DNA from 2 places in the Naumannella halotolerans genome. Region 2 is predicted to be linked to the other one. Evidence: predicted binding sites of a transcription regulator. Region 2 holds the regulator's gene; the other holds the start of a gene.
The links. The regulator LexA, encoded in region 2, represses DNA repair genes until DNA is damaged. The targets are predictions, from matches to a motif close to TCGAACANNTGTTCGA.
Positions count from the first base shown of each region.

Region 1: CLV29_RS03190 (alpha-ketoglutarate-dependent dioxygenase AlkB) is a predicted target of LexA. The motif match lies at 1,644-1,659, and genes of this name have one in related genera.

Region 1 is NZ_SOAW01000001.1:674,265-678,473, reverse strand. Features, by position in the region: gene CLV29_RS03200 (ribonuclease HII) at 1-673, opposite strand, end outside; gene lepB (signal peptidase I) at 674-1,456, opposite strand; gene CLV29_RS03190 (alpha-ketoglutarate-dependent dioxygenase AlkB) at 1,680-2,306, shown strand; gene rplS (50S ribosomal protein L19) at 2,315-2,662, opposite strand; gene CLV29_RS03180 (carbon-nitrogen hydrolase family protein) at 2,946-3,764, opposite strand; gene map (type I methionyl aminopeptidase) at 3,901-4,209, shown strand, end outside.
Region 2 is NZ_SOAW01000001.1:856,513-860,721, forward strand. Features, by position in the region: gene CLV29_RS04010 (ATP-dependent DNA helicase) at 1-512, shown strand, start outside; gene CLV29_RS16670 (helix-turn-helix domain-containing protein) at 568-849, opposite strand; partial or broken gene CLV29_RS16675 (DJ-1/PfpI family protein) at 1,036-1,524, opposite strand; gene CLV29_RS04020 (cysteine hydrolase family protein) at 1,517-2,092, opposite strand; gene lexA (transcriptional repressor LexA) at 2,267-2,995, opposite strand; gene CLV29_RS04030 (hypothetical protein) at 3,445-4,002, shown strand.

The sequences.
Region 1 (4,209 bases), 180 kb from region 2:
TCGCACGCTCGGCGGCGACCACATTGTCGAATCGTCGGCGGTGTTCGACACAGGGACCCAACCGGTCCAAGGCGGCCTGGTGCTCGGCGGTGCAGTACCCCTTGTGCACCTCGAACCCGTAGGCGGGGTAGGTCTGCGCCAGCTCGGTCATGATCCGGTCCCGGGTGACCTTGGCGATCACCGACGCGGCGGCGACGCAGGCCGCCACTCGATCCCCTTTCCACATGGCCAATCCGGGAGCGCCGATGCCGTCCACGCCGAACCCGTCGGTGATGACGAATTCGGGGCGGCGCTCCAGGCGCAGGACGGCACGCCGCAGCGCCTGGATGTTGGCCACATGCATTCCCAGACGGTCACACTCGGCCGAACCGACCGCCACCACCGACCAGTCCAGCGCCTTGGAACGGATCTCGTCATAGGCGCGGTCCCGCGCCTTGGCGGTCATCAACTTGGAGTCCTTCAACCCGGTGATCTGCCGCGAGCGGTCCGGGGAGAGGATCACCGCCGCCGCGACCAGGGGGCCGGCACAGGCACCGCGACCGGCCTCGTCGGCGCCGGCCACCGGTGCGAGACCCGCCCTGCCGAGGGCGCGTTCATAGCCGTAGAGACCGCTGTCCCGCCGTACCAACCAGGGCCGCTGGCCAGCCAGCCGCTCGGACCGCCCGGCGCTCATTCAGCACCCGACCACTTCGGTCGAGATCACTCCTTCTTCCGGAGCGGGCTCGGACGGCGGGGGGATCTGGGCGAAGGCCTCGGGGGTGGAGAAGGTTCGCCATCGGTCGAACGGCGCGACGATCACCCACGCCGTGCCGACCACGTCGGACTGGGGTACGAAGGCAGCCGCACCGGGATAGTCACCGGTCCCCTCCTCGTCGAGGTGGCAGCGGGAGTCGGCGCTGACGTTGCGATGATCACCCATGACGAACAGGTGGCCGGCCGGCACCACCACGTCGAACGGCAGCCGGGACGGCGCGATCGGGGTCCCGCCGGAGCGATAGAGGTACTCGTCCTCGTCCAGGGACACCCCGTTGACCGTCAACCGGCCATCGGCGTCACAGCAGGCGACGTTGTCACCGGGCATCCCGATCACGCGTTTGATCAGGTGGTCGTCGCTGGTGTCGGGAAGGACCCCGAAGAACTCCAGCACCTTGCCCGCGGGGCCGCGCTCGGGAGTCTCCTGGCCCTGCAACCATCCGCCGGGATCCTTGAACACGATGATGTCACCGCGCTGGTAGTCGCCGATCTTCTGCACCACCACCCGATCGCCGATCAGCAGGGTGTTCTCCATCGACGGCGAGGGGATCAGGAACGGTTGCGCCACGAAGGCCCGGAGCACCCCGGAGAGGACCAGTGCGCCGATCACGACGATCACCAACTCCCGCAGGAATCTCAGCGTCGACCGTCCGAAGGACGTCTTCTCCGCCGAGCCGCGATTCGCCCTCACCGTGCCGCTCACCCGCCGCCCTTCATCGTTGTCCACCCCGTCCGTGCGGACGTGTCCGCGGCGACCGCGTCCCCGCCGAGGGTCCGCAGCCGCCCACGACAGCGTAGACCCTGGGACCGAATTCCGAGCATCCACCGGAGCCGATCCGCGGGTCCCGACGAGGGCCACCGCGGAGGATTCGACCCACGACGGACAAATATCGAACATCTGTTCGACTCCGGGTTAGACTTGGCGCATGAGCCAGATGTCGCTGTTCGACGACCTCACCGCAGCCGCGCCCGACCTGAACCCCTACGCCGACGGCCTGCACCGTCGACAGCTCGGCCGAGGGGCCTGGCTCGACCTGCGACCCGGCTGGGTGATCCGTCCCGATCTGCTGATGGAGCAGTTGAGCGAGCGTGTCCCCTGGTACGGCGAACGGCGTCAGATGTACGACCGGGTGATCGACGTCCCGCGACTGCTGAGCTTCCACGGGCCGCAGGACCGATGGCCGCACCCGATGCTGGAGCGGATGCGCAGCGAGCTGTCGGCGCACTACCGCCCGGAACTGGGCGAGGACTTCGTCAGCGCCGGTCTGTGCCTGTACCGCAACGGACGCGACTCGGTGGCCTGGCACGGTGATCGGATCGGCCGCAGCGCCGGTGAGGACACGATGGTGGTGATCGTCTCCCTCGGGGGAGTACGCCGACTCGCGCTGCGTCCGCGCGGCGGCGGTCGCGGACTACAGGTGCCGATGAGCTCGGGGGATGTGGTGGTGATGGGCGGCAGCTGCCAGCGGACCTGGGATCACTGTGTGCCCAAGATGCACGAAGCGACCCGGTCCAGGATCAGTGTCCAGTACCGGGTCGCCGATGTGCGGTGAGCAGGAGGTCAGTCCCGCTTCTCCTTGATCTTCGCAGCCTTGCCGCGCAGACCGCGCAGGTAGTACAGCTTCGCGCGACGGACGTCGCCACGGCGCTCGACCTCGATCTTGTCGATGATCGGGCTGTGCAGCGGGAAGGTACGCTCCACGCCGACGCCGAAGCTGACCTTGCGGACGGTGAAGGACTCCGAGATGCCGCCACCGTTCTTGGCGATCACCACACCGGCGAACACCTGGACACGGGAGCGGTTGCCCTCGACGACCTTCACGTGCACCTTCACCGAGTCGCCTGCACGGAACTGGGGAATGTCGGTACGCAGGGCCGGCTGGACTGCCGCCTCGATCAGCTTGTTCATCTCTCATCCTCACCGGTGCCACGGGTCACCTGGTCGCATCTTCGAATTCGATGGGCCCACCCGCCGGACGATCCCCCTGTGGCAGGAGCGGTGGTGTGGGCAACAGCGACTCATTCTGCCACGCCTGCGGCTGCAGGAGAAATCGCAGCGAGCGAACTCACCGACCGGGGCGCCGAGGACTTCGCAGCCCTCTGCCTGCCTCGGGTACCCAACCCACGAGCCACTCCCGCCCCGACAAGGTCACCCCCGGGCGGGCGGCCGATCTCGCGGCGGCGCGAGGAGGTCAGAACTGGTGTGCGTTGGCCAGCACCGGGAGGGTCCGGCGTACCGCGGACACGGTCTCAGCGGACAGATCGGCGAAGAGCAGCTGCGGCCCGGCGCCGGCCGACACCAGCACTGAACCATCGGGGTTGGCGACCACACTGTGCCCCACCCCGGTCGGCGCAGAGCCGTCGGACAACCCCTGGGCCACCGGATCCGCCTGGTCGCAGGCCACGACATAGGTGGTGGTGTCCATCGCCCGCGCCCTGGCCAGCAGACCGAACGCCTCGGCCTTGCCCTCGCCCGACCCCCAGGAGGCGGGGACGAGGATCACCTGTGCGCCGGCCGCTGCCAGGGCGGAGAACAAGCCGGGGAATCGGATGTCGTAACAGGTGGCGAGGCCGAAGGTCAGACCGGCGAAGGAGAAGGTGACCACCTGCGATCCGGGCTCGACGGTGTCGGATTCGGCGAAACCGAAGGCGTCGAACAGGTGGATCTTGTCGTAGGCGACCTCGACTCCCTGTCCGGTCGCCAACACCGTGTTCCGCACCCGCCCACGGCTTCCGGGGGTGAACATCCCGGCGACCACCAGCAGCCCGTGGTCGGCAGCGATCTGCCGTACCGCCCGGGCCCACGGCCCGTCGAGCGGCTCGGCGATGTCGACCAGGCGATGACCGAAGGAGCGCATCATCGCTTCGGGGAAGACCACCAGCCGGGCACCACCGGCGGCTGCCTCGTCGCAGCTTCGGCGCAGCAGTTCGAGGTTCTCGTCCAGCTCGCGGCCGCTGGTCACCTGGGCCACCGCCACCCGAAGCGTGCCGTCGGCTGCAGTCGGCTCCATGTTTTCCCTCCCGGTCCGGTGGATCCGTACCCGCTTCCCGAGCCTAATCCACGGGGTCGTGCCCGGTGCCTCGTGGACGACCGGTTGCCCGACCGGGCCGGGTGAACGGATACCCCGGACGACCTAGGATGGTCCGGTGATCGAACTGCGTACCCCGAGTGAACTGCGCGAGATGGAAGCCGCCGGCCGTTTCGTCGCCGACACCCTGACGGCCTTGGCTGCTGAGGTGTCGGTGGGTGACAACCTGCTGGACATCGACGCCGAGGCACATCGGCGGATCGCCGAGGCCGGTGCTGAGTCGTGCTACATCGACTATCACCCGAGCTTCGGGGCGAGCCCGTTCGGTCACGTGATCTGCACCTCGGTGAACGAGGGTGTCCTGCACGGCCTGCCGCACGACCGGACATTGGCCGACGGCGATCTGTTGTCGCTCGACTTCGCGGTC
Region 2 (4,209 bases):
CCCAGCGTTCTGCCGAGGCAGCCGCGGTCCATGTGCGCAAGCAGTTGCCCGATTTCAGCATCCTTTGTCAGGGCGATGCCCACCTGGGCGAGCTGACCTCACGCTTCGCCGCCGAACCGCAGACCTCGCTGTTCGGCACCTTGTCGTTGTGGCAGGGGATCGACGTGCCCGGGGACACCTGCCAACTGGTGATCATCGAGAAGCTGCCGTTCCCGCGGCCGGACGACCCGCTGATGCAGGCGCGGCAGCAGGCGGTTTCGGAGAACGGTGGGAACGGGTTCATGAGTGTCGCCGCCACCCAAGCCGCTCTGCTGCTGGCCCAGGGTGCGGGCCGGTTGATCCGACGGGTGAGCGATCGCGGAGTGGTGGCGGTGTTGGACCCGCGGTTGGTGACCGCCAGGTACGGGTCGTTCCTGCGGTCGTCGATGCCGCCGATGTGGTCGACCAGGGACCGGGAGACGGTGATCAACGCGCTGCGTCGGCTGGCTGCGGCATCGGAGCAGGCTGCCTGAGTCTCCCGGCTGGAGTATCCCTGCGGGGGCGTCCCCGAGCGCCGGGAAAGCCGCCTCAATCCGGCCGCTGTCGCTCGGCTGACCGTAGCCGGCGCAACATCCGGGCATCGGCGAAGCCGACCTGCCGGGCGGCACTGTCGATGGAGACTCCTCGGGCGATCAGGCTCTGGGCATGTTCCAGCCTCAGCGTCTGTTGGTAACGCAGTGGGGTGGTGCCGGTGGCAGCCACGAACGCCCGGGTCAGCGTTCGCTCGCTGGTCGCTTCGGCACTGGCCAGAATCCGCAGGGGCAGTGTTCGGTCCAATTCGTACTCGATCCGATCCTGTACGCGGTGCACGAGATCATCCATGTGGTTGCGATGGATCAGCAGCGGGCTCAGTTGTGGGTCTCGGCCATTCCGCCGGGTGTAGACCACCATGTCGCGCGCGGCTGCTGCGGCGACCGACGGGCCATGAGCAACAGCGACCAGGTGGAGCGCAAGATCGATTCCACTGGCAATGCCGGCAGAGGTGATCACCCGATCATCGACGGTGAAGAGCACGTCGCGTACTACCTCTGCCGATGGATGGGTCCGTGCGAGCTCATCCTGCAGCTCGTGGTGGGTGGTGCATCGACGGTGATCGAGAAGTCCCGCCTGTCCGAGATCGAAGGCGCCGGAGCAAACACTGGCTATGGTCCCACCTGATCGGTGGTGCTCCCGAAGTCTGACCAACGCCTCGGCTGAAAGGGCAGCGGGGTTGGTGGTTCTGGCCGCCGTGGCTCGACCCGGAACGATGATCAGGTCCGCGGCACCCAAGGGCGGCCATTCATCGGTGGCCGCAAGATCGACTCCCTGGTCGGATCTGACCGTCGGGGAGCTGGCGACGTGCACCACCCGGTAGTCCGCACCGGCAGCGTTGGCCGACTGGAAGACCTGGGCCGGCCCGGCTAGATCAAGCAACACGAGCCCGGGCGTCAGGACGAACACGACTGTGATGGTCGCTGGCGCTCCCTTCAGGAGCTGGTCAGTCACCGTGCTCCAGTCGCAACAGGTCCTCGGTGTTCAGTACCTCGGCAAATCCTCGTTGCTGCAGGATTGCACCGGTCCTTCGGATCAGTTCCGTTCGGCCCACGATGCCGTACCGGTCGTCGACCAAATCGGAGGTGGTCGTTGCATCGAGGACGAAGGTGACTTCAAACCCGAGGTCGGAAGCCAACCTGGCCGTCGTTTCACAGCACTGTTCGGTCCGGACACCGGTGATCACCAATCGGCGGATTCCCCGTTGAACCAGCAACTGTTGTAGGCACGTTGTGGTGAACGAGTTGACCGAGGTCTTGGTCACCTGAGGCTCAGCGGAAGCCGGCCCGAGTTCGGTCACGACCTGGACGAACCCGCGGGCCGGGTCGAAGACCGTTCCCGAGTTCGGTTCGGAGTGGGTGATCCACACGATCAGGTCAGCGCGGACACGCGCCCAGTCCACCACTCTGGAGATGTTCGCCAAGGTCTCCTCCGGGCACATGGCCCTCCATTCGGATCTCCTCTGGCGAAACGACTCCTGAACGTCGATGACCAGTAGGGCAGTGTCTGTGCGATGGTTCACCCGTCCATCATCGGTCGCCCACGCCCACCCTGCCAGTCACCCCCAAGTCACGATGCGGAACGATCCGGTCATCAGGACGGAGGGGGTAAACGACTGACTGTCCGCTCGGAGACCACCTGGTTGCCGGTACGGACCCTCGGCACACGCCGCAGTAGACGCTGCGGACGGTCCGGCTCAGACCCGGCGCAGCACGGCGACGACCTTGCCGAGGATCGAGGCATGGGTGCCGTCGATCGGCTCGTAGGCCGGATTGTGCGGCATCAGCCAGACCTTGCCGTCACGGCGTTTGAAGGTCTTCACCGTGGCCTCGTCGTCGAGCAGTGCGGCCACGATGTCGCCGTTGACCGCATCGGGCTGCTGGCGGACGGCGACGAAGTCCCCGTCACAGATCGCCGCATCGATCATCGAGTCACCGGAGACCTGCAGCAGGAACAGGGTTCCCTCGCCGACCAGTTGACGGGGCAGTGGGAACACGTCCTCGACGCGTTCCTCGGCCAGGATCGGCCCGCCGGCCGCGATCCGGCCGACGATCGGTACCGAGACCGGCTCCGGCATCGCGTCAGCGATCCCGGTCACGTCCAGTTCCTCGGCATCGGTGCCGGGCAGCAGCACCTCGAGCGCCCGGGGACGGTTCGGGTCCCGCCGCAGGAAGCCCTTGTTCTCCAGCACCTTCAGCTGATGCGCCACCGACGAGGATGAGGCCAGGCCGACTGCCTGTCCCATCTCCCGGATGCTCGGCGGGTATCCGCGTCGGGTGACCGACTCCTGGACGACCTCGAGAATCTTCCGCTGCCGCGGGGTGAGGCCGTCGGCGTCGAGCTGCCCGTCCGGATCGGTGCCGAGTTGGTCGGCGATCGCTGCCGAGGTCGGTCGTCCCGCGCGCCGGGAGGTGGAGCCTGCCATGTCCCGAAGGCTAGGACACCTGAAGCCGGATTCAAACAACTGTTCGAGCGTGTCGAGGAGATTGCCTCAGATCGTCGACCTCCCGGGGCGGTGGACGAGCTGGCCGAGGAGCAGCCCGATCTGCAGCAGAACCGGATCCCGGGTCGGCAACGGTGTGTGGACGGTGTCACCCTCGGGTCCCTCCATGACGGGTCGCGGCCCGCGGGGAGCCGGCGCCGACCGCCACCATCAGGGCCGGTGACACCGGGGGTCTGGAACGAGTGTCAGAGCTCGGTGTTTGAGTGTGCTCGTGCTCGACCGAGAGGTCGGACAGAAGACATGTTTCGAACATTTGTGCGAAATGTCCTTGCTCTTGTCGGCGGGGACGGCTAGAAATGTATCGAACAGATGTTCGAGTCCGGTCGGGTGATTGGAATCAACCGCACGGACCACTTCCCACGGAGGTCATCATGGCAGCCAGCATTCTCGAGATTCCGTCGTCCGACGTGCTCCTCACCCGTCCCCGTCGGACTGCTCCCGACCTTCGGGTGGTCGAACTCGCTGACCGGGTGCAGGGAGGGGAGTTCAACCAGCTGATGCGCATTCCGCTGGCCGACCTGATGCGCGGCAATCCGTGCCCCGAGGCATCGCTGCCCAGTTCGGATCGGCGGGACGTCACGGCTGCCGGTACGTCCAAGGGTGTGTCGACAGCTGTTGCCGAGCAGACGGTCGGTGGGCCGTCGGTGCGGACCGCCGTCTCACCGTCCGCCCCGGTGACGCCGCGTCCGGTACGTCGGCGCCGCCGGTCCGGGCCGCATGCGCGACCGGTCGTCCGGGCACCGAAGGTGTCGGCGCGCGGCTGCACGGTCGGTCCGTCCGTTGCTGCCGTCAGCAGCAGCGGATGGCAGTTGACCGTCCGTGGACAGGTGCTGGTGATGGGTCTGATCGGGTTGATCGTCCTGGTCGCGATGGTCTGCATCGGGATGACCATCGGGGAGATCCTCACCTCTCCGGCCTACCTGCGCTGAGCCGCGGTGGGTCCTCGTCCTGCGGTCGGCTGCGGTCTGCCGCGCGCGAGGCCACGAGGCTAATGGATGCTGGATGCGCGTCCCACCACGTCGGCCGTGGGCGAGCGGCGCGACTGCCCATGCCGATGACTCGCCGACAACGAGGAGTCCGCATGGTAGTGAGGAGTCCGCGTGGCGGTGAAGAGTCAGTGCGCGCCGAGAGAGGGA